Regions from separate parts of the Methylobacterium organophilum genome, predicted to be linked through region 1. Evidence: predicted binding sites of a transcription regulator. Region 1 holds the regulator's gene; each other region holds the start of a gene.

Region 1 (7,815 bases):
TGTCCCGGTCCTCGGCGGCGAGGGTCAGGCCGCCGGAGGCGTAGACCGCCTCCATCAGGCTGCGCTGCTCGGCGCGCGCCCGGACATGGGCCGGGCTCGGCTGGAACGCGAAGGCCGCGGAACCGCCCTGGAAGCCCGTGTTCGGCTTGCCGGCCGGGCGACGGAAGGGAATGACGTTGTCCGCCGTCGAAACGCTACGCATACGCAACACTCTCGTCTCGTCCGCTGATAGGAGCCGGGCACGGGTGGCGCCCGAATCTCCGATCGCGACTTTTCGACGAGTCGGCTTAATGCCCGCTTAGCCATGGCAAGGGCCGCGGGCCGGCGGGCGTCCCGAAACGGGGCGCCCTCCGGGAAGCGCCTCAGCGCAGGGCCGTCGTGAACGCGGCCTCGGTCTTGGCGCGGACCTCGTCCTCGGTGACGCCCTCGGCGAGCTCGACCAGGGTCATGCCGCCATCGCCCTTCTTGTCGATGGTGAAGACGCCGAGATCGGTGATGACCATGTCGACCACCTGCGTGCCGGTGAGCGGCAGGTCGCAGCTCTTCAGGAGCTTCGGGCTCTCCGAGCCGTCCTTGTTCTTGGCGACGTGCTCCATCACCACCACGACCTTCTTGACGCCGGCCACGAGATCCATGGCGCCGCCCATGCCCTTCACCATCTTGCCCGGGATCATCCAGTTGGCGAGATCGCCGTTCTGGGCGACCTGCATGGCGCCGAGGATGGACAGGTTGATGTGGCCGCCGCGGATCATCCCGAAGGAATCGGCGGAGGAGAAATAGCTCGTGGTCGGCAGCGCCGTGATGGTCTGCTTGCCGGCGTTGATGAGATCCGGGTCCTCCTCGCCCTCGTAGGGGAAGGGGCCCATGCCGAGCATCCCGTTCTCCGACTGGAGCTGCACGGTCATGCCCTCGGGGATGTAGTTCGAGACGAGCGTCGGGATGCCGATGCCGAGATTGACGTAGTAACCGTCCCTCAGCTCCTTGGCGGCGCGCTCGGCCATCTGATCGCGGGTCCAGGCCATGGTACTCTCCTCTCCCTCGATCAGATCTGGCCGCCGCCGGCCGCGGCCGGCTCGGCATCCTTGCGCTTGCGCACGGTGCGCTGCTCGATCTGCTTCTCGCGGATCGGCACGTGCAGGATGCGCTTGATGAAGATGCCCGGCGTGTGGATGTGGTCCCCGTCGATCTCGCCGGCCTCGACCAGGTGCTCGACCTGCGCCACCGTCACCTTGGCGGCGGTCGCCATCATCGGATTGAAGTTGCGCGCGGTCTTCCGGTAGACGAGGTTGCCTTCGGTATCGCCCTTCCAGGCATGCACGATGGCGAGATCCGCGAAGAGCCCGCGCTCCATCACGTATTCCTCGCCGTCGAACGTGCGCACGTCCTTGCCCTCGGCCACCAGGGTGCCGACGCCGGTCTTGGTGTAGAAGGCCGGGATGCCGGCGCCTCCGGCGCGGATGCGCTCGGCGAGCGTGCCCTGGGGGTTGAACTCGATCTCGAGCTCGCCGCCGAGATACTGGCGGGCGAATTCCTTGTTCTCGCCGACATAGGACGAGATCATCTTCTTGATCTGGCGGGTGGCGAGCAGCTTGCCGAGGCCGACATTGTCGATGCCGGCATTGTTCGAGACGACAGTGAGGTCCTTGACGCCGGATTCCTGGATCGCGGCGATCAGCTCGTCGGGGATGCCGCAGAGCCCGAAGCCGCCGGCCATGATGGTCATGCCGTCATGCAGGAGGCCGCTCAGCGCGGTCGCGGCATCTGGTTGCACCTTCCGCATCATTCCACCCTTTGAGAGTCGCCTTCCGCCGGCATCGATTCGCCCGGGGGGCGCACTATTCTGCCCATGGCGATTTGCACCGCAACAAGCGGCGGCGTCAAACCCGACTCCGCGTCGTCGCGGGCGGGATGTAACGGCGCGCGACGTCGTGCTCCTGCCGCGCGGGGCGATCCGGGCAGAATCTTTCATGTCGAAGGCGGTCGGGGGAAGCCCGCTGCTTGCGGAACACTTGCGGAACGTTTAACGTGTTCGCGTTTTGTTTCCGAGGTGCGCGGGATCCGCGCCCCGGCTTCGTGAAGGGTCGCGCATGCTCACGCGCAAGCAGCTGGAATTGCTCCAGTTCATCCAGGCCAGGATGAGCGAGAGCGGCGTGCCGCCCTCGTTCGACGAGATGAAGGATGCCCTCGATCTCAAGTCGAAATCCGGCATCCACCGCCTGATCACGGCGCTGGAGGAGCGGGGCTTCCTGCGCCGGCTGCCGAACCGCGCCCGCGCCATCGAGATCCTGCGGGTGCCCGAGGTTGCGGCCGGCCGGCCGCCGGAGCGTTCGGGCCCGCCCGCCGAGGTGCGGCGCTTCACCCCCAGCGTGGTCGAGGGCGGCCGCGCCAAGCAGCCCCCGGCCCGCCCGCCCGCGGCGGTCAGCACCGAGATCGACGACCGCATGGTCTCGATCCCCGTGATGGGCCGGATCGCCGCCGGCACGCCGATCACCGCGATCCAGAACCCGAGCCATTCCTTCGTGATGTCGCCGGACTTCCTCTCGGGGGGCGAGCATTACGCCCTCGAAGTGCGCGGCGACTCGATGATCGAGGCCGGCATCCTCGACGGCGACTTCGTGGTGATCCGCAAGCAGGACACGGCCAATACCGGCGACATCATCGTGGCGCTGATCGACGACGAGGAGGCGACGCTGAAGCGCCTGCGCAAGCGCGGCTCCTCGATCGCGCTGGAGGCGGCGAACCCGGCCTACGAGACGCGGGTGCTCGGCCCGGACCGGGTGCGCATCCAGGGCCGCCTCGTCAGCCTCGTGCGCCGCTACTGAAGCCGCTCCTCCGGGGCGGGCGGCGCCTCTTCGGCGCCGTCCTCCGCCTCGGGTTTCGCGGTGGGAGACGCTGCCGGAACGGCCGCCTCCCTGGGGGGCGGGCGCCAGGGGGCGCTGCGGCCCTGCTCGCGCGTGCCGGTCAGGGCCGGTGCGCCGCCCTTGAGGTCGATCGCGACGGCGCCGAGCCGTTCGAGCGTCCCCCGGTCGACCACGAGGCGCGCGGCGCAGGTCGGCGGTGCGCTGCGCCCGCTGATGACGATGTCGGCGCGGGCGCAATCCTCGCGGAAGGCGCGCTTGTCCGAGACATAGGCGACGACGAGGCCGCCCTTGGCCGCAAGGGTGCAGCCGAGCGGGTCGCAGCGGGCGCCGGCCCGGTCCGCCAGGGCCTCGGCGCGGCGGCCGTCGCCATCCGCCTTCAGCCATTGTTCGAGCACGAAGGCGGACGGCTTTCCCAGCGCGACGAGGCGGCCGTCGCTCCCGCGCACGGCGGCGCCGGCGCCGTGGCGGTCGATCAGGATGTCGGGCCGCTCCCGCCCCGCGGCGAGGCAGAGGCCCGCCCCGACCGGGAGCAGCGCCAGCCAGCGCAGGCGCGCGCCGGGCAGCACCAGCAGCAGCAGGGCGAGCGTCAGCGCCGCGAGGGCGCCGGTGCCGAAGGCGGGCAGAACCAAGGTCGCGGCGTCGAAGCCCGCGATCCAGGTCGCGATCGCGAGCATGCCCTTCACCGCGAGGCCCATCAGCCACCAGACCGGCCGGTCGAGGGCGAAGGGCGTGGCCAGCATCCCGAGGACCGCGGAGGGCATCACCACCAGCGAGACCAGGGGCAGCGTCAGGGCATTGCCGACGAGGCCGAAGGGCTGCACCGTCTGGAAGTGATAGGTGGCGAAGGGGGCCGTGGCGATCTGCGCCACCAGGGTGGTGGCGAGCGTGCCGAGGGTGGCCGTGGCCGCGGAGGCCGCGAGCCGCAGCCAGCGCCCGCCCTCCCGCGCCCGGGGAAAGACGCGGTCGAGCAGCGGCGCGCAGGCGATCAGCCCGGCCACCGCGCCGAAGGACATCTGGAAGCTCGGCCCGAGCAGGGCCTCGGGTTCGCGGGCGAGGGCGATCAGGGCCGCGAGCGCCAGATTGCGCATGCTGAGCGCCGGCCGGTCCACCAGGATCGCCCCCAGCATCACCAGCGTCATCACCAGGGAGCGCTCGGCGGCGACGTCCCAGCCCGAGAAGGCGCAATAGGCCGTGACGCCGGCCATGGCGCAGGCTGCGGCGATCTTCTTGATCGGCCAGCCGAGCGCCAGGATCGGGATGGCCGCGAGCGACGCGCGCACCAGAAAGAACACCACCCCGGCCGCGAGCACCATGTGCAACCCGGAGATGGAGATGACGTGATAGATGCCCGCCGCGCGCAGCACGTCGCTGGTCCGGGCGTCGATCAGGCCGCGCTTGCCCGTGACCAGGGCGGCGGCGACCGCGCCGGCCTGTCCGCCGATCGACTCCGTGATGCGGCGGGTGAGCGCGTTGCGGGCCGTGTCGATCCCCGCGGCGAGGCGCAGGTTCCCGGGGAGGGGGGCCGTGGGCGGCAGCACGGCGATGCGCCCCGTCAGCGAGCCGACCGCGCCGATCCCGCGGAAATAGGCGTCCCGCGCGAAGTCGTAGCCGCCGGGCAGGGCCGCTTCCGGCGGCGGCAGCAGCCGCGCCGTCGCCGTGATCCGGTCGCCGGCGGTCAGGGGCGGCGCCTTGCGGTAGGAGGCGCGGATCCGGGTCGGCCGCTCGGAGGCGGTCAGCGTGCCGAAGCTCTCGACCAGGAGGACGAGGCGGGCGCCTTCCTCCCGCTCCTCGATCGATTCGATCACGCCGGTGAGGGGCGCGATCGTCGTCCGGGCGAGGATCGGTCCCGCCACCGACTGGATCCGGTAGGTCGCGGCGGCGAAGCCGAGGAAGGCGGCGGCCAGGCTTATCACCACGGCCGTCGCCACAGGGCGGGCCCGCAGGCCGAACAGGCTCGCCGCGAGCAGGGCGGCGGCGACGAGCGGTGCGGCGAGGTTCGGCAGCCCGTCCGTCATCTCGAAACAGGCCAGGATGCCCGCCCCGAACGCGACGGCGATCCAGGGAAACAGGCGCCGCCGCTCGCTCTCCTCCGCGAGGCTTTGCCCGAGGGCCGCCAGAACCGCGGGGCCGGCGGCGGCGAGCGGGGGCAGGCGGATCGCGGCGATGGCCGCGCGCCTGTCCTCCGCCCATCCTGATCCGTGCCGCCCCATGGCGCGCATGGCCCCGACGCGGCCGATGCCGCCGGGATTCCTTAACGCATCGGATCATGCATGCTACACGGCCCGCTCGGGCGGAGCGCCGGCTGGGCCAGCCCTCCCCAGCTCAGACGCGTCACCGGCTCGTCCGCGCGCCCGAAGTCGTCACCTCTAGGCCTTCAAGTTCAAGAACCGATGTCGTCTGCCGTCGTCACGCGCTTCGCGCCTTCGCCCACGGGCTACCTCCATATCGGCGGGGCGCGCACGGCCTTGTTCAACTGGCTCTATGCCCGCCGCTTCGGCGGCCGCATGCTGCTGCGGATCGAGGACACCGACCGGGAACGCTCCACGCAGGGGGCGATCGATGCGATCCTCGACGGGTTGTCCTGGCTCGGCCTCGAATGGGACGGGGAGGTGGTTTACCAGTTCGCCCGCGCCGCCCGGCACCGGGAGGTGGCCGAGAGCCTGCTCGCCTCGGGCAACGCCTATTACTGCTACGCCACCCCCGAGGAGCTGACGCAGATGCGCGAGGCCGCCCGGGCCGAGGGCCGGCCCCTGCGCTATGACGGGCGCTGGCGCGACCGCGACCCCTCCGAGGCGCCGGCCGGCGTGAAGCCGGTGATCCGCCTGCGCGCCCCGACCGAGGGCGAGACCGCGGTGGAGGATGCGGTGCAGGGCCGGGTGGTCTGGCAGAACAAGGATCTCGACGATCTCGTGCTGCTGCGCTCGGACGGCAGCCCGACCTACATGCTCGCGGTCGTCGTCGACGACCACGACATGGGGGTGACGCAGATCATCCGCGGCGACGACCACCTCACCAACGCCGCCCGCCAGAGCCAGATCTATCAGGCGCTGGGCTGGGACGTGCCGGCCATGGCCCATATCCCGCTCATCCACGGGCCGGACGGGGCCAAGCTGTCGAAGCGCCACGGGGCGCTCGGCGTCGAGGCCTATCGCGATCTCGGCTACCTGCCGAGCGCCCTGCGCAACTACCTCGTGCGTCTGGGCTGGAGCCACGGCGACCAGGAGGTGTTCTCCACCGAGGAGATGGTCGCGGCCTTCGACCTGAAGGCGATCGGCCGGTCCGCGGCGCGCTTCGACTTCGCCAAGCTCGAGAACCTCAACGGCCTCTATATCCGCGGCAGCAGCGACGAGGACCTCGTCGCCGCGATCGAGCGGATCCTGCCGAGCCTCGGCCCGGCGCGCGGCCTGCCGGCGGTGCTCTCGCCGGAGCTGCGGGCGCGGCTCGTCGCGGCGATGCCGGGCCTGAAGGAGCGCGCCAAGACCCTCGTGGAGCTCCTCGACAGCGCCTATTATCTCTACGCCCAGCGCCCCCTCGCCCTGGACGACAAGGCGCGCAATCTCCTTTCGGGCGAGGCGCCGCAGCGGCTCTCGGCGATTCTGCCGGCGCTGGAGGCGTTGCCGGACTGGAGCGCGGCCGCCACCGAGGCCGCCGTGCGGCAGTTCGCCGAGACGCAGGGCCTCAAGCTCGGCCAGGTGGCGCAACCCCTGCGGGCGGCGACCACGGGCCGTTCCACTTCCCCGCCGCTCTTCGACGTGATGGCCGTGCTCGGCCGCGAGGAGAGCCTGGCGCGGCTGCGCGATCAGGCCGCGGCCGCCTAGAGCCGCTTCCGATCGCGTTGCCATCGGGAGCGGCTCCAAGCCTTTTTTGTGACGCGCGCTCTCACGCCGAACCGGTGTCCGCTTCGGCGGAGAGCGCCCTAAGCAGGGGTTGAAAAAAGGGGTTTCATCCCGGCCCGCTTTTCGCATGCGCGAAGCGGGTGGGAGTGCCGCCCCGTTGCTGGCGACCGATCGATCCGTTAACCGGTTCCCCAGTGAGCAACCGCAGCAAAGGCGGTTTTCGCTTCGGACCGGGCCGGTCTTCGGCGGGTTTCGGTCCGGTGCTGTCCCCGTCGCGAGAAAGGGTCCGCGTTCCCATGAGCGCTTCCGCCAGCACCATCACCGTGGACGACAACCACGTCGAATTGCCCGTCAAATCCGGAACGATCGGTCCCGACGTCATCGATATCGGGAAGCTCTACGCCAAGACCGGCAAGTTCACCTTCGATCCGGGCTTCACCTCCACGGCCTCCTGCGAATCGAAGATCACCTATATCGACGGCGACAAGGGCGTCCTGCTCTATCGCGGCTATCCGATCGAGCAGCTCGCCGAGCAGGGCGACTTCCTCGAGACCTGCTACCTGATGCTGTTCGGCGAGCTGCCGACCGCCGCGCAGAAGGCGGATTTCGACTACCGGGTCACGCGCCACACCATGGTGCACGACCAGATGAACCGCTTCTTCCAGGGTTTCCGCCGTGACGCCCACCCGATGGCGGTGATGGTGGCCTGCGTCGGCGCGCTCTCGGCCTTCTACCACGACTCGACGGATATCTCGGACGAGTCGCAGCGGATGATCGCGTCCCTGCGCATGATCGCCAAGATGCCGACCCTGGCGGCGATGGCCTACAAGTACACGATCGGCCAGCCCTTCGTGTATCCGAAGAACGATCTCGACTACACCTCGAATTTCCTGCGGATGTGCTTCGCGGTGCCGTGCGAGGAGTTCGAGGTCAACCCGATCTACTCGCGGGCGCTCGACCGGATCTTCATCCTGCACGCCGACCACGAGCAGAACGCCTCGACCTCGACCGTGCGTCTGGCCGGGTCCTCGGGGGCCAATCCCTTCGCCTGCATCGCGGCCGGCATCGCCTGCCTGTGGGGCCCGGCCCATGGCGGCGCCAACGAGGCGGCGCTGAAG
Region 2 (7,815 bases), 1.6 Mb from region 1:
GGAGAGCCCATCGGCGACGACGAGGGCGAGATCGACCGTTTCCGTCGCCGTCGCCGCGAGCGCCCTGCGGTCGTCCGGGGCAAGCCGCCGGCCGTAATCGGGCCGGTGCAGATAGGTCGGGCGGTCCAGGGCGGAGGAGGCCGCCTGCACCGTCGGAAAGCCGAGAGCCGCGATCGCATCGGCCACGGCCTGTGCGTCGAGAGGCGTGTGCACCGCGTCCCGCGCCTGGGCGTGTGCGAGCCCGAAGCGCAGCACTTCCCGTGTCGGCAGGCCGCTTCCGACCCGGCCGAGCCCGATCCGCGCCGGTGTGAGGCGGGCGAGCCGTTGCCAGAGATCCTCGTCGCTCATCGCAGCCCCCTCACGCCGCGAGGTCGGGCGCGGCGGCGAGCAGCCGCGGGCCGGCGCCGTCGGGCAGCAGCTTGCCCTCCGCGTCGGTGAGTCCGATGCGCTGCAGCCATTCCTCGAACTCGGGGGCCCGCTTCAGGCCCAGCACCTCGCGCAGGTAAAGGGAATCGTGGAACGAGGTGGACTGGTAGTTCAGCATCACGTCGTCAGCCCCGGGAATGCCCATGACGTAGGTGCAGCCCGCCGCGCCGAGGAGCGTCAGAAGGATGTCCATGTCATCCTGATCGGCCTCGGCATGGTTGGTGTAGCAGACGTCGCAGCCGAGCGGCACGCCCATCAGCTTGCCGCAGAAGTGGTCCTCCAGCCCGGCGCGGATGATCTCCTTGCCGTCGTAGAGATATTCCGGGCCGATGAAGCCGACCACGGTGTTGACGAGGAGCGGACGGAAGACGCGAGCCACGGCATAGGCGCGCGCTTCCAGGGTCTGCTGGTCGATGCCGTGATGGGCGTCCGCCGAGAGGGCCGAGCCCTGGCCGGTCTCGAAATACATCACGTTGTCCCCGAGCGTTCCCCGCTTGAGGGCCAGCGCGGCCTCGTGCGCCTCCTTCAGGATGTCCAGGGTGACGCCGAAGCTCGCATTGGCCTTCTGCGTACCCGCGATCGACTGGAACACGAGATCCACCGGCAGGCCGCGATTCATCGCCTCCAGCGTCGTGGTGACATGAGTGAGGACGCAGCCCTGGGTCGGGATCCCGAGCCGCGTGATGATGTCGTCGAACAGCCGCAGCAGCCCGGACAGAGTCTGCACGGAATCGGAGACCGGGTTGATGCCGATCACGGCGTCGCCGCAGCCGTAGGACAGTCCGTCGAGGATCGAGGCGGTGACGCCGGCCGCATCGTCCGTCGGGTGGTTCGGCTGGAGCCGCACGGCCATGGTGCCGGGGAGCCCGATCGTGTTGCGGAAGCGGGTGACCACCCGGGCCTTCCGGGCGACCAGGATCAGGTCCTGGTTGCGCATGATCTTCGACACGGCCGCCGCCATTTCCGGCGTCACGCCCAAGGCGATGCGGGCCAGCGTCTCCGACGAGGCGGTGAGCAGGAACTCGCGGAAGTCCCCGACCGTGAGATGGGCGATCTCGGCGAAGGCGGCAGCGTCATGCCCGTCGAGGATCAGACGGGTGACGTCGTCTTCCTCGTAAGGGACCAGCGGACGGGCCAGAATCTCCTTCAGTGGCACCTCGGCGAGGCACCAGCGGGCCGCCATGTTCTCCTCGGCCGATTCCGCGGCGATGCCGGCGAGGCAATCTCCGGAGCGGATCGGGCTCGCCTTGGCCATCAGGGTGCCGAGATCGGCGAAGACGTGAGCGTGGGACCCGACGACGTGGCGATAGGGCATAGCGGCGCTTCTCCTTGGATCACGGAATCACAGGATCCCGTCACCCGATGCAACCTCGACGATCCATTGCCGGGAGACCGCCGACGGCATAACTGGATCTCACAACATCACGAGTCGAGCCGGCGCTCGACGCCAACCTGCCGACCCGGCAAGGTGGCGCCCTTTCTCGAGGAAAGGGGATGTGGCCGTTCCGGCAACCAACGGGAACTCTGCATCCGCGTCGCTTGGCTCCCACTCTGGAAGGCGCCGCCGTGAGGGATTCGACTGCCCAGCAATTCGCAAGCGACAACTATGCCGGAATCTGTCCGGAGGCCTGGGCAGCCATGGCCGAGGCGAATGTGGGCCACGCTCCCGCTTATGGTGCCGATCCCTGGACGCAGCGGGCGACCGATGGCTTCCGAACGCTGTTCGAGACGGATTGCGAGGTCTTCTTCGTCTTCAACGGCACCGCGGCGAATTCGCTGGCGCTCGCCGCGCTCTGCCAGTCCTACCACAGCGTGATTTGCGCCGAATCCGCCCATGTCGAAACCGACGAATGCGGTGCGCCGGAATTCTTCTCCAACGGTTCGAAGCTCCTCGTTGCCCCCGTGAGCGAGGGCAAGCTCACGCCTGATGGCGTGCGGGGCATCGCCGGGAAGCGCAGCGACATCCACTTTCCGAAGCCCCGTGCCGTCACGATCACCCAATCGACCGAAACCGGCCGCGTCTACAGCGTGCACGAGGTGGCGGCGCTCTCGGAGACCTGCCGCAGCCTCGGACTCAATCTGCACATGGACGGCGCCCGGTTCGCCAATGCCTGCGCCGCGCTCGAGGCGAGCCCGGCGGAGCTGACCTGGAAGGCGGGGGTCGACGTGCTGTGTTTCGGCGGCACCAAGAACGGCATGGGGATGGGCGAGGCGGTGATCTTCTTCGACCGCCGGCGCGCCGAGGATTTCGACTATCGCTGCAAGCAATCAGGCCAACTCGCGTCCAAGATGCGCTATCTCGCGGCGCCCTGGGTCGGGATGCTGGAAAGCGGGGCCTGGCTCGCTCATGCGCGCCACGCCAATGCCTGTGCCCGCCGCCTCGCCGACGCGGTGGCAGGCATTCCGGGAGTCGAACTCGCCGCCCCCGTCGAGGCGAACGGCGTCTTCCTCCACCTACACGAGACGGTTCAGGCTGCCCTGCGAGAACGGGGCTGGCATTTCTATGGCTTCATCGGCGGCGCGGCCCGCTTCATGTTCGCCTGGGACGCCGATCCCGTCCGGGTCGATGCCCTGGCCCGCGACATCCGCGATTGCGTCCTGCCGACGGCGGCCTGAGCGAGGGGAAGAGGTCCTGCCGGTCACGGTCATCGGGACGGTGATGACACCGAGTTTCCTGCGACCGCCCTCGTGTGCACGCTTCAGCTGCCCAAAGCCTGCGCAGCATGGCTGGCCATATCTCTTCGGATACGGCCTCGCTTGGCTTGCCGTGCTCGCGACGAACGGGCGATCAGACCAGATACCCGATCGTCGCGACGACCGCGGTGGCGACTGTGGCGAAGGCGATAGTCGTGGGGGTCAGGAACAGCGAGGGCCGGGACAGGGGCTCGGCCTCCACCGGACAGCCGAAGGCTTCGCCGGCCGCCTGCTCGAAGCGCAGCAGCGAGAGGTGACGCGCATGTGCGGCGGCGGAGGTCATGGCTGAATCTCCCTGGCTGGCGGGCCGGCCGCAAGCTTAAGCATTGGAGATGCAACGCGCAAACACCTGAGAGGTTCCTGAACGCCCCCGCTCGGCAACCTTTCATTAGCCATGCCCTGCGCCATTCCGGACATGAGACCCTACGGTGTCCGGGGCCGCATCGGACCACGACATCCGCACGGTCTGCCGGTCGACTCCGCGGGGGGATCGCGAGACGACTCCCGGTTCGAGTTGTCGTCTTAGATTGCCGTTAACTCCCGCAATGCACGATAATTTGCATTATCTTTTTACGAATGGTTCACGATGAAGGTCTCGCTGAAGCAGAGTCTAATTGGGCTCTTCGCGATCATGCTCGTGCTGTCGGTGGCGCAGGGTGTGATGGCGCTGGTGAAGCTGGAGGCGATCGGCGGCCAGACGACAGCACTCCTCGACAACACCATCCCTTCGATGAACGAGGCGAACGCCATCAACATCCTCGTCGTGCGCACGCGCCTCTGGCAGTTCCGCTACATGACGGCGCTGGACGAGAGCGGGAAAACGCAGAGTGCGGCCAAGGTCACCGACATGATCCGCGAGCGCAATGCCAAGGTCGACGGTTACCGCGCGCTCATCGTCTCGCCCGAGGAACAGGCGATCTACGAGGACCTGCAGATCAAGCTGAACGCCGTCAAAACGGATTGGGATGAGCTGCGCGCCTTCCCTGCGGATCGCCAAGCCGAGGCGATGGCCTTCTTCACCGGGCCGATGCAGGTCCGTTACCTCGCCGTCACCGCTGCGGCTGCGAAGCTCGTCGAGATCAACCTCGCGGCGAGCCGCGCCGCGGATGCCGCGATCCGCTCGGAGCAGGCCTCCGCCTGGCGCACGACGCTGATCATGCTCTCCCTTGCTCTCCTGACGGCGCTCGGCGCGGCGGCCTATTCCTTCACGGGCGTGTCCCGTCCGATCGGTCGGATGACGGTGGCGATGCGGCGGCTGGCGGGCGGCGACACCGCGTTCGACATCCCCTACGGTCAGCGCAGGGACGAGATCGGCGAGATGTCCGCCGCCATCCGGGTCTTCCGTGAGAACCTCCTCCATACCAGGCAGCTGGAGGCCGAGACCGTGTCGGCCCGCGCTTCGGCCGAAGAGCAGCGCAAGGCCGGGATGAGACAACTCGCGGACGGCTTCGAAGCGGCCGTGGGCGGAATCGTGGCGCGCCTCGGAGCCGCTGCGGGGGATCTGCAGGGCACCGCCCAGACCATGAGCGCCACTGCGGGGGAGACGGCGGCGCAATCGACCAGCGTCGCGGCTGCCGCGGAAGAGGCTGCCACCAACGTCAACGCGGTGGCCGCTGCGGCGGAGGAGCTCGGCACCTCCGTCGACGAGATCGGCCGCCAGGTCGGCAGCTCCGCCGATCTCGCCCGGATCGCCGTGGGCGAGGCCAACCAGACCGCGCAGCTCGTGCAGGACCTGTCCCAGGCCGCCGCCCGCATCGGCGACGTGGTCAACCTGATCTCGACCATCGCCGGCCAGACCAATCTGCTGGCGCTGAACGCCACGATCGAGGCGGCCAGGGCAGGGGAGGCGGGGCGCGGCTTCGCGGTGGTGGCGAGTGAAGTCAAGGAACTCGCGAGCCAGACCGGCCGCGCCACGGAGGAGATCGGCCGCCAGATCGCGCAGATCCAGGGCTCGACCGACCAGGCAGTGGAGGCGATCGGCGGGATTGCCGGGCGCATCCGCGAGATCAGCCAGGTGGCGACCACCATCGCCGCCGCGGTGGAGCAGCAGGGCGCGGCGACGCAGGAGATCGTGCGCAACGTCGCCCAGGCGGCCATGGGGGCCGGCGAGGTGACGCACAACATCGCGGGCGTCGCGGGCGCGGCCGAGGAGACCGGCTCCGCCGCCACCCAGGTCCTGGCCTCGGCCTCCGCGCTGGCGCAGCAGGCCGAGCATCTCGGCGCCGAGATGACCCGCTTCCTCGGGAGCGTCCGCGCCGCCTGAGGCGCGGCGCCCCGAAACCGCATCCGGCCCATGTGTTCCCCTGCCTGGGCCGGGTCCGGCGCCGTGATATGAGACGGCGTTCGAGCGAGCACCGGATCCGCCCTCCCGAGGGGAGCGCGCGGACGAGGTCCGAGACGATGACAAGCTCCGCCTCCCCGGCGGAGGTCTTTTTGTTTCCGGTTTGTTCCGGTACAAGAAGAAGGATGAAGGCGCATGCAGCACGATCGACCCGAGATGCCCGGAGACCGCGCGTGAGCGACCCCGCCCGCGATCTGTTCGGCGCCGGCAAGGCGCCGGCCGACATATCGGCGCAGGACAGGATCTCCGACCCGGCGGCCGAGCGGCGGCGCAAGCTCGCCCCCGTGCCGGCTGTGCCCGAATCGGCCGAGGCCGGCTACGACGCCTCGGCCATCGAGGTGCTGGAGGGGCTGGAGCCGGTGCGGCGCCGGCCGGGCATGTATATCGGCGGCACCGACGAGCGGGCGCTCCACCACCTCTTCGCCGAGGTGATCGACAATTCCATGGATGAGGCGGTGGCGGGCCATGCCAGCTTCATCGAGGTGGAGCTGGAGGAGAGCGGCACCCTCGTCGTCACCGACAATGGCCGCGGCATCCCCGTGGACCCGCACCCGAAATTCCCCGGCAAGTCGGCGCTCGAGGTCATCATGACCACGCTGCATGCCGGCGGTAAGTTCGATTCGAAGGTCTACGAGACCTCCGGCGGCCTGCACGGCGTCGGCATCTCCGTGGTGAACGCCCTCTCCGACGTGCTGGAGGTCGAGGTCGCCCGCAACCAGACCCTCTACCGCCAGTGCTTCTCCCGCGGCCACGTCCAGGGCCCGCTGGAGACGGTGGGCCGGGTGCAGAACCGCCGCGGCACGCGGGTGCGCTTCCACCCGGATGCGCAGATCTTCGGCTCGCTGAAGTTCGACCCCCGCCGCCTGTTCAAGATGGCCCGCTCCAAGGCCTATCTGTTCGGCGGCGTCGAGATCCGCTGGCGCTGCGCGCCCTCCCTTCTCGAAGGTCTTGAGGACGTGCCCGCCGAGGCCGTGCACCGCTTCCCCGGCGGCCTGCGCGACTATCTCGCCCGCGACATCGAGGGCAAGGAGCTCGTCACCGACGCAATCTTTGCCGGCAAGGTGACCAAGCCCGGCTCCCACGGCTCCCTCGAATGGGCCGTGGCCTGGATGGTGGCCGAGGACGGCGTCTCGCATTCCTACTGCAACACGATCCCGACGCCCGAGGGCGGCACCCACGAGAGCGGCCTGCGCGTCGCCCTTCTCCGGGCGCTCCGCGAGCATGCCGAGCGCGTGAACCAGGCCAAGCGCATGACGGCCGTGACCACCGACGACGTGATGGCGACCTGCGCCTCCATGCTCTCGGTCTTCATCCGCGAGCCGGAATTCCAGGGCCAGACCAAGGACAAGCTCGCCACGGTGGAGGCCTCGCGCATCGTCGAGACCGCCGTGCGCGACGCCTTCGACCATTGGCTCGCCGCCTCGCCGGCCCAGGCCAACAAGCTGCTCGACTGGGTGATCGACCGGGCCGAGGAGCGCCTGCGCCGCCGCCAGGAGAAGGAGGTCGCCCGCAAATCCGCGACCCGGAAGCTGCGGCTTCCCGGCAAGCTCGCCGATTGCTCGGCCGCCGGCACCGCCGGCTCGGAGATCTTCATCGTCGAGGGCGACTCGGCCGGCGGCTCCGCCAAGCAGGCCCGCGACCGCGCCACCCAGGCGATCCTGCCCCTGCGCGGCAAGATCCTGAACGTGGCCTCGGCCTCCCGCGACAAGCTCGGCGCCAACCAGCTCATCTCCGACCTGACCCTGGCGCTCGGCTGCGGCACAGGGGCGAATTTCCGTGATGCAGACCTTCGCTACGAGAAGGTGATCATCATGACGGATGCCGACGTGGACGGCGCCCACATCGCCTCGCTCCTGATCACCTTCTTCTATCGGCAGATGCCGAAGCTGATCGACAAGGGCCACCTCTATCTCGCGATCCCGCCGCTCTACCGCCTGCAGCAGGGCACCAAGACGGCCTATGCCCGCGACGACGCCCACAAGGATCAGCTCATCAAGACCGTGTTCAAGAACGGCAAGGTCGAGATCGGCCGCTTCAAGGGCCTGGGCGAGATGATGCCCGCGCAGCTCAAGGAGACGACGATGGACCCGAAGAAGCGCACGCTGCTGCGCGTCGCGGTCCTCGACGAGGCCCGGGAATCCACCGGCGACACGGTGGACCGCCTGATGGGCAACAAGCCGGAAGCCCGCTTCGCCTTCATCCAGGAGCGGGCCGCGTTCGCGGACGGGGCGGAGCTGGATATCTGAGACGGCTCAGGCCCTACCCCTTCCCCACGCTCACCACCGGCGTGGCCTCGCGGTCGCCGACGATCATGATCAGCATGGTCTGGGCCATGCTGGCGCGGCCCTGCTCGT
Region 3 (7,815 bases), 1.2 Mb from region 1:
GGCTCAAGACCGCCGCCGCCCTCATCAAGGAATATGGCAGCCTGGAGCAGCTGCTGGAGCGGGCCGGCGAGATCAAGCAGCCCAAGCGCCGCGAAACCCTGCTCGCCAATCTCGACCAGGCCCGGCTCTCGCGGAAGCTCGTGGCCCTGGAAGAGGACGTGCCGGTGCCGGTGCCCCTCGACGATCTCGGCGTGCCGGAGCCCGACCCCGAGAAGCTCGTCGGCTTCCTCAAGGCGATGGAGTTCAACACCCTGACGCGGCGCATCGCCCAGATGCTGCATGTCGACCCCGAGGCGGTAAAGCCCGACCCGGCGCTGCTGCCCGGCGCCCGGCCCCACGGCTACGAGAACGCCGCCGGCGGCAGCGACGCCGTGCCCTTCTTCGGGGATTCCGTGCCGGTCGATCCCGAGACCGCGGCGGCGCCGGAGCGCGGGGCCGGCGCCAGGCCCCCGGAGACTGGAGAGGTCGATCCTTTCGCCGATCTCGGCCTGCCGGATGCGGCGCCGAAGCCCCGCGCCACCGAGCCGACGCCGGCCGGCGTGGTCGCGGCCCGGGCGGCGGAGGCGGTCAAGCCCTTCGACACCAGCGCCTACGAGACGATCACGACCCTGGCGCAACTCGAAGCCTGGATCGCGGAGGCCTTCGAGGCGGGCGTCGTCGCGGTCGATACCGAGACGGACGCCCTCGACGCCAACCGCGCCGGCCTCGTCGGCGTCTCCCTCGCGACCGCTCCGGGCCGCGCGGCCTATATTCCTCTCGCCCACGTGAAGCCCGACACGAAGGACGGGGACCTGTTCGGCGAGGCGGCCCAGGACGGCGAGGCCGCGGACCAGACGATCACCCAGATTCCCCTCGATCAGGCGATCGCCGCCCTCAAGCCGCTGCTGGAGGATCCGGGCACCCTGAAGATCGGCCAGAACATCAAGTACGACTGGCTGGTGCTGAAGCGCTACGGCATCGAGGTCGGACCCTTCGACGACACCATGCTGATCTCCTACGTGCTCGATGCCGGGAAGGGCGGCCACGGCATGGACGAGCTCGCCCGCCGGCATCTCGGCCACCAGCCGATCACCTTCACCGACGTGACCGGCACCGGGCGCAACAAGCTGACCTTCGACCGCGTGCCCCTCAACAAGGCGACCGCCTACGCCGCCGAGGATGCCGACGTGACCCTGCGCCTGTGGCGCATGATGAAGCCGCGCCTCGTCGCGGAGAAGCGCGTCGCGGTCTACGAGACCCTGGAGCGGCCCCTCGTACCCGTGCTCGCCCGCATGGAGGCCAACGGCATCCGCATCGACCGCGACATGCTGAGCCGCCTCTCGGGCGACTTCTCGCAGATCCTGGCGCGGCTCGAGGAGGAGATCCAAGAGGATGCCGGCGAGCGCTTCCAGGTCTCCTCGCCCAAGCAGATCGGCGACGTGCTCTTCGGCAAGATGGGCCTGCCCGGCGCCAAGAAGACGCCCTCGGGCCAATGGGCCACGCCGGCGACGCTCCTGGAGGAGCTCGCCCAGGCCGGGCACGCACTGCCCCGGAAGATCCTGGAATGGCGCCAGCTCTCGAAGCTGAAATCGACCTATACCGACACGCTGCAGGAGCATGCCGATCGGCAGACGAACCGCGTCCACACCTCCTTCGCGCTGGCCGCCACCACCACGGGCCGGCTCTCCTCCTCGGACCCGAACCTGCAGAACATCCCGATCCGCACGGAGGAGGGACGGCGCATCCGCCGGGCCTTCGTGGCGCCCGAGGGCACCAAGCTGATCTCGGCGGACTACTCGCAGATCGAATTGCGCATCCTCGCCCACATCGCCGACATCCCGCAGTTGCGCCAGGCCTTCGAGGACGGCATCGACATCCACGCGGCGACCGCCTCGGCCATGTTCGGCGTGCCCCTCGCCGAGATGACGCCGGATCTGCGCCGGCGGGCCAAGACCATCAATTTCGGCATCATCTACGGCATCTCGGCCTTCGGCCTCGCCGACCGCCTCGGCATCGGCCGGGAGGAGGCCTCGGCCTTCATCCGGCAGTATTTCGAGCGCTTCCCCGGCATCCGCGACTATATCGAGGGCACGAAGAAGCTCTGCCGCGACAAGGGCTACGTCACCACCCTGTTCGGCCGGGTCTGCCACTATCCCCAGATCCGCTCCAACAACCCGAGCGAGCGGGCGAGCGTGGAGCGTCAGGCGATCAACGCCCCGATCCAGGGCACCGCGGCCGACATCATCCGCCGGGCCATGACCCGGATGGAGGACGCCCTGCGCAAGGAGCATCTCAACCTGCGCATGCTCCTGCAGGTGCATGACGAACTCGTCTTCGAGGCGCCCGAGGAGGAGATCGAGGCGGCGCTGCCGGTGATCGCCCGGGTGATGGAGCAGGCGCCAGCCCCGGCCCTGACCCTGCGCGTGCCTCTGGTGGTGGAGGCCAAGGCCGCCGGGAACTGGCAGGAAGCGCATTGAGACGCGCGGAGGAGCGCGCGGGCCCTCGCGCCCGCCCGCCTGGCGCCCTATCCTCGCCGCCGTGACCGAGATCCTGTTCTACCACCTGCAGCGCCAGCCCCTGGAGAAGGTGCTGCCGAGCCTGATCGAGAAGTCGCTGGAGCGCGGCTGGCAGGCGGCCATCCAGGCCGTGAGCGAGGAGCGGCTGCAGGCCCTCGACGACGGCCTCTGGACCTATTCCGACGACAGCTTCCTGCCCCACGGCACCGACCGCGAGCCGGATTCCGGAAGCCAGCCCGTGGTGCTGACCCTGCGGGACGTCAATCCCAACGGCGCGTCGATCCGTTTCCTGGTGGAGGGGGCGGACCTGCCGGCGGATGCGGAATCCTATGCCCGCATCTGCATCCTGTTCGACGGCAACGACCAGGACGCGCTGCTGCGCGCCCGGGAGCAGTGGCGGGCGGCCAAGGAGCAGGGCCACGCGGTCGCCTATTGGCAGCAGGACGAGGACGGGCGCTGGAACAAGAAGGCGTAAGGGCGTCCTTCGCGGCCTTGTCGCCGAACGAGAACAAAAGTAGAACTTACGGGCTGCCGGTTGTCCCGTGGATTCGCCGTTTGGACCCGTTGCCGGTGGCCCCGGGAAGGCTCATGAGTCGGCCTCCGGGCGGCAGCCCCTGTGAGATCGGATCGCGAGGAGAGAGTGCGATGGCGGGCAGCGTGAACAAGGTGATCCTGGTGGGCAATCTCGGGCGCGATCCCGAGACGCGGCGCCTCGCCTCCGGTGATCCCGTGGTGAACCTGCGGCTGGCGACGTCCGAGTCCTGGAAGGACAAGATGTCGGGCGAGCGCAAGGAGAAGACCGAGTGGCACTCGGTCGTGATCTACAACGAGAACCTCGCCCGCGTGGCCGAGCAGTATCTGCGCAAGGGGTCGAAGGTCTATATCGAGGGCCAGCTCCAGACCCGGAAATGGACCGACAATTCCGGTGTCGAGAAGTACACGACCGAGGTCGTGCTGCAGCGCTTCCGCGGCGAGATGACGATCCTCGACGGCCGCGGCGGCGGCGGCGACTTCGCCGGCGAGGAAGAGAGCGGCGGCCAGATCAGCCGCGGCGGCTCCCGCGACGAGTACGGCGGCGGCCGGGGCGGGGACCGCGGGGGCGATTACGGCGGGGGCGGCGGTGGTGGTCGCTCCTCGGGCGGCGGCTCCCGCCCGTCCGGCGGGGGCGGCGGCAAGCCGAACTACGACCTCGACGACGACATCCCGTTCTAGGCTTAGGCTTATAACGAGCGTCTACGGCAGCAGGACCAGGGCTTCGGCCCTGGTCCTTTTGTTTTGCCTGAACCGACAGCGCCGACAGCCCTCACCGGGATCGCCGTCCCCGCCGAGGAGCGGCTCAGTTTGCGGCATTCACAGCAGCGGCGAGGCTCTCCACGAGCTTGTTCATGGCGGCGTCATGGGTCCGGTCGCCTTCCGGGGAGGCCCAGTAGCTCATCATCAGCCGGCGCTTGGCCTTGTCGTCCGGCTCGACCAAGATGTAGCGCAGCACCGTCGGCTTGCCCTTCCAGGTCGCCGGCAGGTCGAGGAAAGCGAGGCCGTAGCCCGCGTAGCGCCGGGGCTCGATCTTCGGCTCGCCGGTCACGGTGACGCCCTGGCCCTCGAAATAGCGGCCATGTTCGGCCTTGATGGTCTCGTAATTCGCCTCGTTGTAGGTCTCGATCCAGAGAAAGACCTCCTCGTCGTCGCTCTTGATCTCGAGACCGTGCTTGACGGTGCTGGCGGTCCAAGCGCCGGGAATCTCCACGGCCATCGGCGGGGTGGTGGCCGGGATCTTCACGGTTTTCGCCCAGCCCGGCGTGGCCCCCACAGAAGCGGCGAGGCCAGCCAGCAAGGCCAAGCGCAGGAAGAGACGAGTCTTCATTGGAAAGTCCTCATCGCCCGTCCGCTCCGCGGAATCGGACACTGTCGTTGACGGGCGGCGCGGGCATTCGAGCGGAGCGCGGTCGAACGTCAATTGGCCAGAGTACGGGCAGGCGGCAGAGGCTGCGGGCTTTCAGCCCCCGGAAAAACTCCGCCGGGCGAGCCCTGGAAAGGCGAGGGCCTGCCCGAGGCCGCGGGCCGCGAGGAAAACGAGGAAGGCGAGCCAGAGGCCGCCATTGCCGAGCCCGAGCGCCTGGAGAGCGAAGAGCGCGACGAGATAGACCAGCAAAGCGGCGAGCATCAGGTTGCGCATCGCCCGGGTCCAGGTCGCGCCAATATAGATGCCGTCATAGGCGAAGGGCAGGGCGGCCACGAGGGGCGCGAGCCCGGCGGCGAGGAGATGCGAGCGGGCATCGGCCCGCACCGGCTCGCTCGTCGTCACCACGTCGATGAAGGCGCCGCCCCCGCCGAGCGCCAGGGTGCTGACGGCCACGCCGAAGGCGAGGCACCAGAGGAGGCAGAGCCGGGACGCGGCGGCGAAGGCCTCGCGGTCCCGGGCGCCCACGGCCCGGCCGCACAAAGCCTCGGCGGCGGTGGCGAAGCCGTCGAGGAAGAAGCCCCCGATCAGGAAGAGATTCCAGAGCACGGCATTGGCGGCGAGCGTCACGTCGCCGAGCCGCGCGCCCATGGCCGAGAACAGGGTGATACCGGCGACGAGCGCCAGGGTCCGGATCAGCACATCCGCATTCACCTTGAGCGTGCGCATCAGGGCGGCCCGGCCGAACACCTCCGCCATGGGCACCCGGAAGGGGCGGGCGCCGAGGCGATGCAGGACGGCGAGCCCGAGCGCCGTGCCCCCGGCCTCCGCCAGGAAAGTGGCCCCGGCCGCCCCGGCGATGCCGAAGCCGAGGCCGAGCACTAGGAGCAGCGTCAGGGCGATGTTGGCGAGGTTGATGCCGACCTGGATGGCGAGGCCGAGATCCGTGCGGCCGCGCCCCAGGACCGAGCCGAGCACGGCGTAGTTCGCCAGGGTGAAGGGCGCGGCGAAGATGCGGATGTGGAAATAGACCGCGAGCCCCGCCGTCACCGCCGCGCTCGCCCCGGCGATGCGGAAGGCGAGGGCCGCGAGGGGGATCTGACCCACGACGAGGACCAGCCCGCAGAGGACCCCGACCGCGAGCGCCCGGGCCAGCGCCCGGTCGATCTCGGCCGGATTCCGGGCGCCCACCGCCTGCGCGGTCAGGCCGGCGGTGGCCATGCGCAGGAAGCCGAAGCTCCAGAAGATCGCGTCGAAGATCACCGCGCCGAGGGCCACCGCCCCGAGGAGCGCGGCATCCCCCAGCCGCCCGATCGCCGCCGCCCCGACGAAGCCGAGGAGCGGCGTCGTCACGTTGGCGAGGGTCGCGGGAAGCGCCAGCAGCAGCACCTGGCGGCTGGTCGGGCGGAGGGCGCCGTCCCGCGGCAGGTCGGCGGAGAGGGCGGGCGCTTCGGGATTCGCGGTCATGGCCCGGGCTTATCGCGCCGGACCGCCGGCGTCCCTTCCGCAAAAGAAGACGGCCCCTGCATCGGCAGGGGCCGTTTCCGATACGCGGCCCGGACGAGGACCCGGCCCCGGTCTCAGCCGGCGGCCTCCTCGCCGTCCTCCTCGTCGCCCTCGATATGCTCGACGGAGACGACGCGCTCGGCCTTGTCGGTGTTGAACACCGTCACGCCCTGCGAGGCGCGGCCGACGATGCGGATGTCGTCCACCGGCACGCGGATGAGCTGGCCGGCATTGGTGACGAGCATGATCTGGTCGCTCGGCTCCACCGGGAAGGAGGCGACCAGGCTGCCGTTGCGGGCGTTCACCCGCATGGCCGTGATGCCCTTTCCGCCGCGGCCCGAGGTCCGGTACTCGTAGGACGAGGTGCGCTTGCCGAAGCCGCGCTCGGACAGGGTGAGCACGAACTGCTCGGCGGCGCTCATCTCGGTGTAGCGCTCCGGCGAGATCGCGGCGGCGCTCGCCTCCTCCGCCTCGCCGTTCTCCGCGGCCTCGCCTTCGATACCGTCGCCGATCACGGCGCGCCGCATCTTCAGGTAGCCCGCGCGCTCCTCCGGCGTCGCCTCGAAGTGATTGAGGATCGTCATGGAGATGACGCGGTCGTCGCTGCCGAGGTTGATGCCGCGCACGCCGGTGGAATCACGGCCCTTGAAGACGCGCACGTCCTCCACGGGGAAGCGGATGCACTGGCCGTTGGCGGTGGTGAGCAGCACGTTCTGCTCCGGCCGGCAGATCTCGACATGGACAATGTGGTCGCCCGGATCGAGCTTCATCGCGATCTTGCCGTTGCGGTTCACCTGCACGAAGTCGGACAGCTTGTTGCGCCGGACATTGCCCGACGCGGTCGCGAACATCACGTCGAGGGTCTCCCAGGAGGCCTCGTCCTCCGGCAGGGGCATGATCGTGGTGATGCGCTCACCCTGGTGCTGGAGCTGCAGGATGTTGACCAGCGCCTTGCCGCGGGCGTTCGGCGCCGCGATCGGCAGACGCCAGACCTTCTCCTTGTAGGCCTGGCCCTGGTCGGAGAAGAACAGCACCGGCGTGTGGGTCGAGGCCACGAAGAGGCGGGTGACGAAATCCTCCTCGCGGGTCGCCATGCCGGAGCGGCCCTTGCCGCCGCGGCGCTGCGCCCGATAGGTCGAGAGCGGCACGCGCTTGACGTAGCCGGCATGGGACACGGTGACGACCATGTCCTCGCGCTGGATCAGGTCCTCGTCGTCGACATTCGCGTCGTAGTCGAGGATCATGGTCTTGCGCGGGGTGGCGTAGGCGTCGCGCACCTCGATCAGCTCGTCGCGCACGATGCCCTGGATGCGGGCGCGGGAGCGCAGGATGTCGAGATAGTCGGCGATCTCCTCGGCGAGCTTCTTCAGCTCGTCGCCGATCTCGTCGCGGCCCAGGGCCGTCAGGCGCTGCAGGCGCAGGTCGAGGATGGCGCGGGCCTGCACCTCGGAAAGGCGGTAGGTGCCGTCCTCGGCCACGCGGTGGCGGGGGTCGTCCACCAGCGCGATCAGCGGGGCGATGTCGGCCGCCGGCCAGTCGCGGCCCATCAGCGCCTCGCGGGCGCTGTTCGGGTCCGGCGAGGTCCGGATCAGGCGGATCACCTCGTCGATATTGGCCACCGCGATGGCGAGGCCGCACAGGACGTGGGCGCGCTCGCGGGCCTTGCCGAGCAGGAACTTGGTCCGGCGGGAGACGACCTCCTCGCGGAAATCCACGAAGGCCTGGAGCAGGTCCTTCAGGGTCATCAGCTCGGGGCGGCCACCGTTCAGCGCCACCATGTTGCAGCCGAAGGAGGTCTGCAGGGGCGTGAACCGGTAGAGCTGGTTGAGCACCACGTCGGCCATGGCGTCGCGCTTCAGCTCGACCACGATGCGCATGCCGTCGCGGTCCGATTCGTCGCGCAGATCCGCGATGCCC

The links. The regulator LexA, encoded in region 1, represses DNA repair genes until DNA is damaged. The targets are predictions, from matches to a motif close to TGTTCNNNNTGTGTTCNG.
Region 2: parE (DNA topoisomerase IV subunit B) is a predicted target of LexA. The motif match lies at 5,555-5,572, and genes of this name have one in related genera.
Region 3: ssb (single-stranded DNA-binding protein) is a predicted target of LexA. The motif match lies at 3,000-3,017, and genes of this name have one in related genera.

The regions. Positions count from the first base shown of each region.
Region 1 is NZ_CP092848.1:2,216,455-2,224,269, forward strand. Features, by position in the region: gene MMB17_RS10230 (hypothetical protein) at 1-202, opposite strand, end outside; gene MMB17_RS10235 (3-oxoacid CoA-transferase subunit B) at 363-1,022, opposite strand; gene MMB17_RS10240 (CoA transferase subunit A) at 1,043-1,780, opposite strand; gene lexA (transcriptional repressor LexA) at 2,088-2,822, shown strand; gene MMB17_RS10250 (ComEC/Rec2 family competence protein) at 2,816-5,080, opposite strand; gene gltX (glutamate--tRNA ligase) at 5,252-6,679, shown strand; gene gltA (citrate synthase) at 6,994-7,815, shown strand, end outside.
Region 2 is NZ_CP092848.1:634,664-642,478, reverse strand. Features, by position in the region: gene eutC (ethanolamine ammonia-lyase subunit EutC) at 1-348, opposite strand, end outside; gene MMB17_RS02860 (ethanolamine ammonia-lyase subunit EutB) at 359-1,741, opposite strand; SAM-I-IV-variant riboswitch at 1,841-1,952, shown strand; gene MMB17_RS02855 (threonine aldolase family protein) at 2,065-3,042, shown strand; gene MMB17_RS02850 (hypothetical protein) at 3,215-3,403, opposite strand; gene MMB17_RS02845 (methyl-accepting chemotaxis protein) at 3,707-5,383, shown strand; gene parE (DNA topoisomerase IV subunit B) at 5,635-7,707, shown strand; gene MMB17_RS02835 (SPFH domain-containing protein) at 7,721-7,815, opposite strand, start outside.
Region 3 is NZ_CP092848.1:3,427,054-3,434,868, forward strand. Features, by position in the region: gene polA (DNA polymerase I) at 1-2,456, shown strand, start outside; gene MMB17_RS16040 (DNA polymerase III subunit chi) at 2,518-2,970, shown strand; gene ssb (single-stranded DNA-binding protein) at 3,141-3,707, shown strand; gene MMB17_RS16050 (hypothetical protein) at 3,832-4,356, opposite strand; gene MMB17_RS16055 (MATE family efflux transporter) at 4,489-5,859, opposite strand; gene gyrA (DNA gyrase subunit A) at 5,973-7,815, opposite strand, start outside.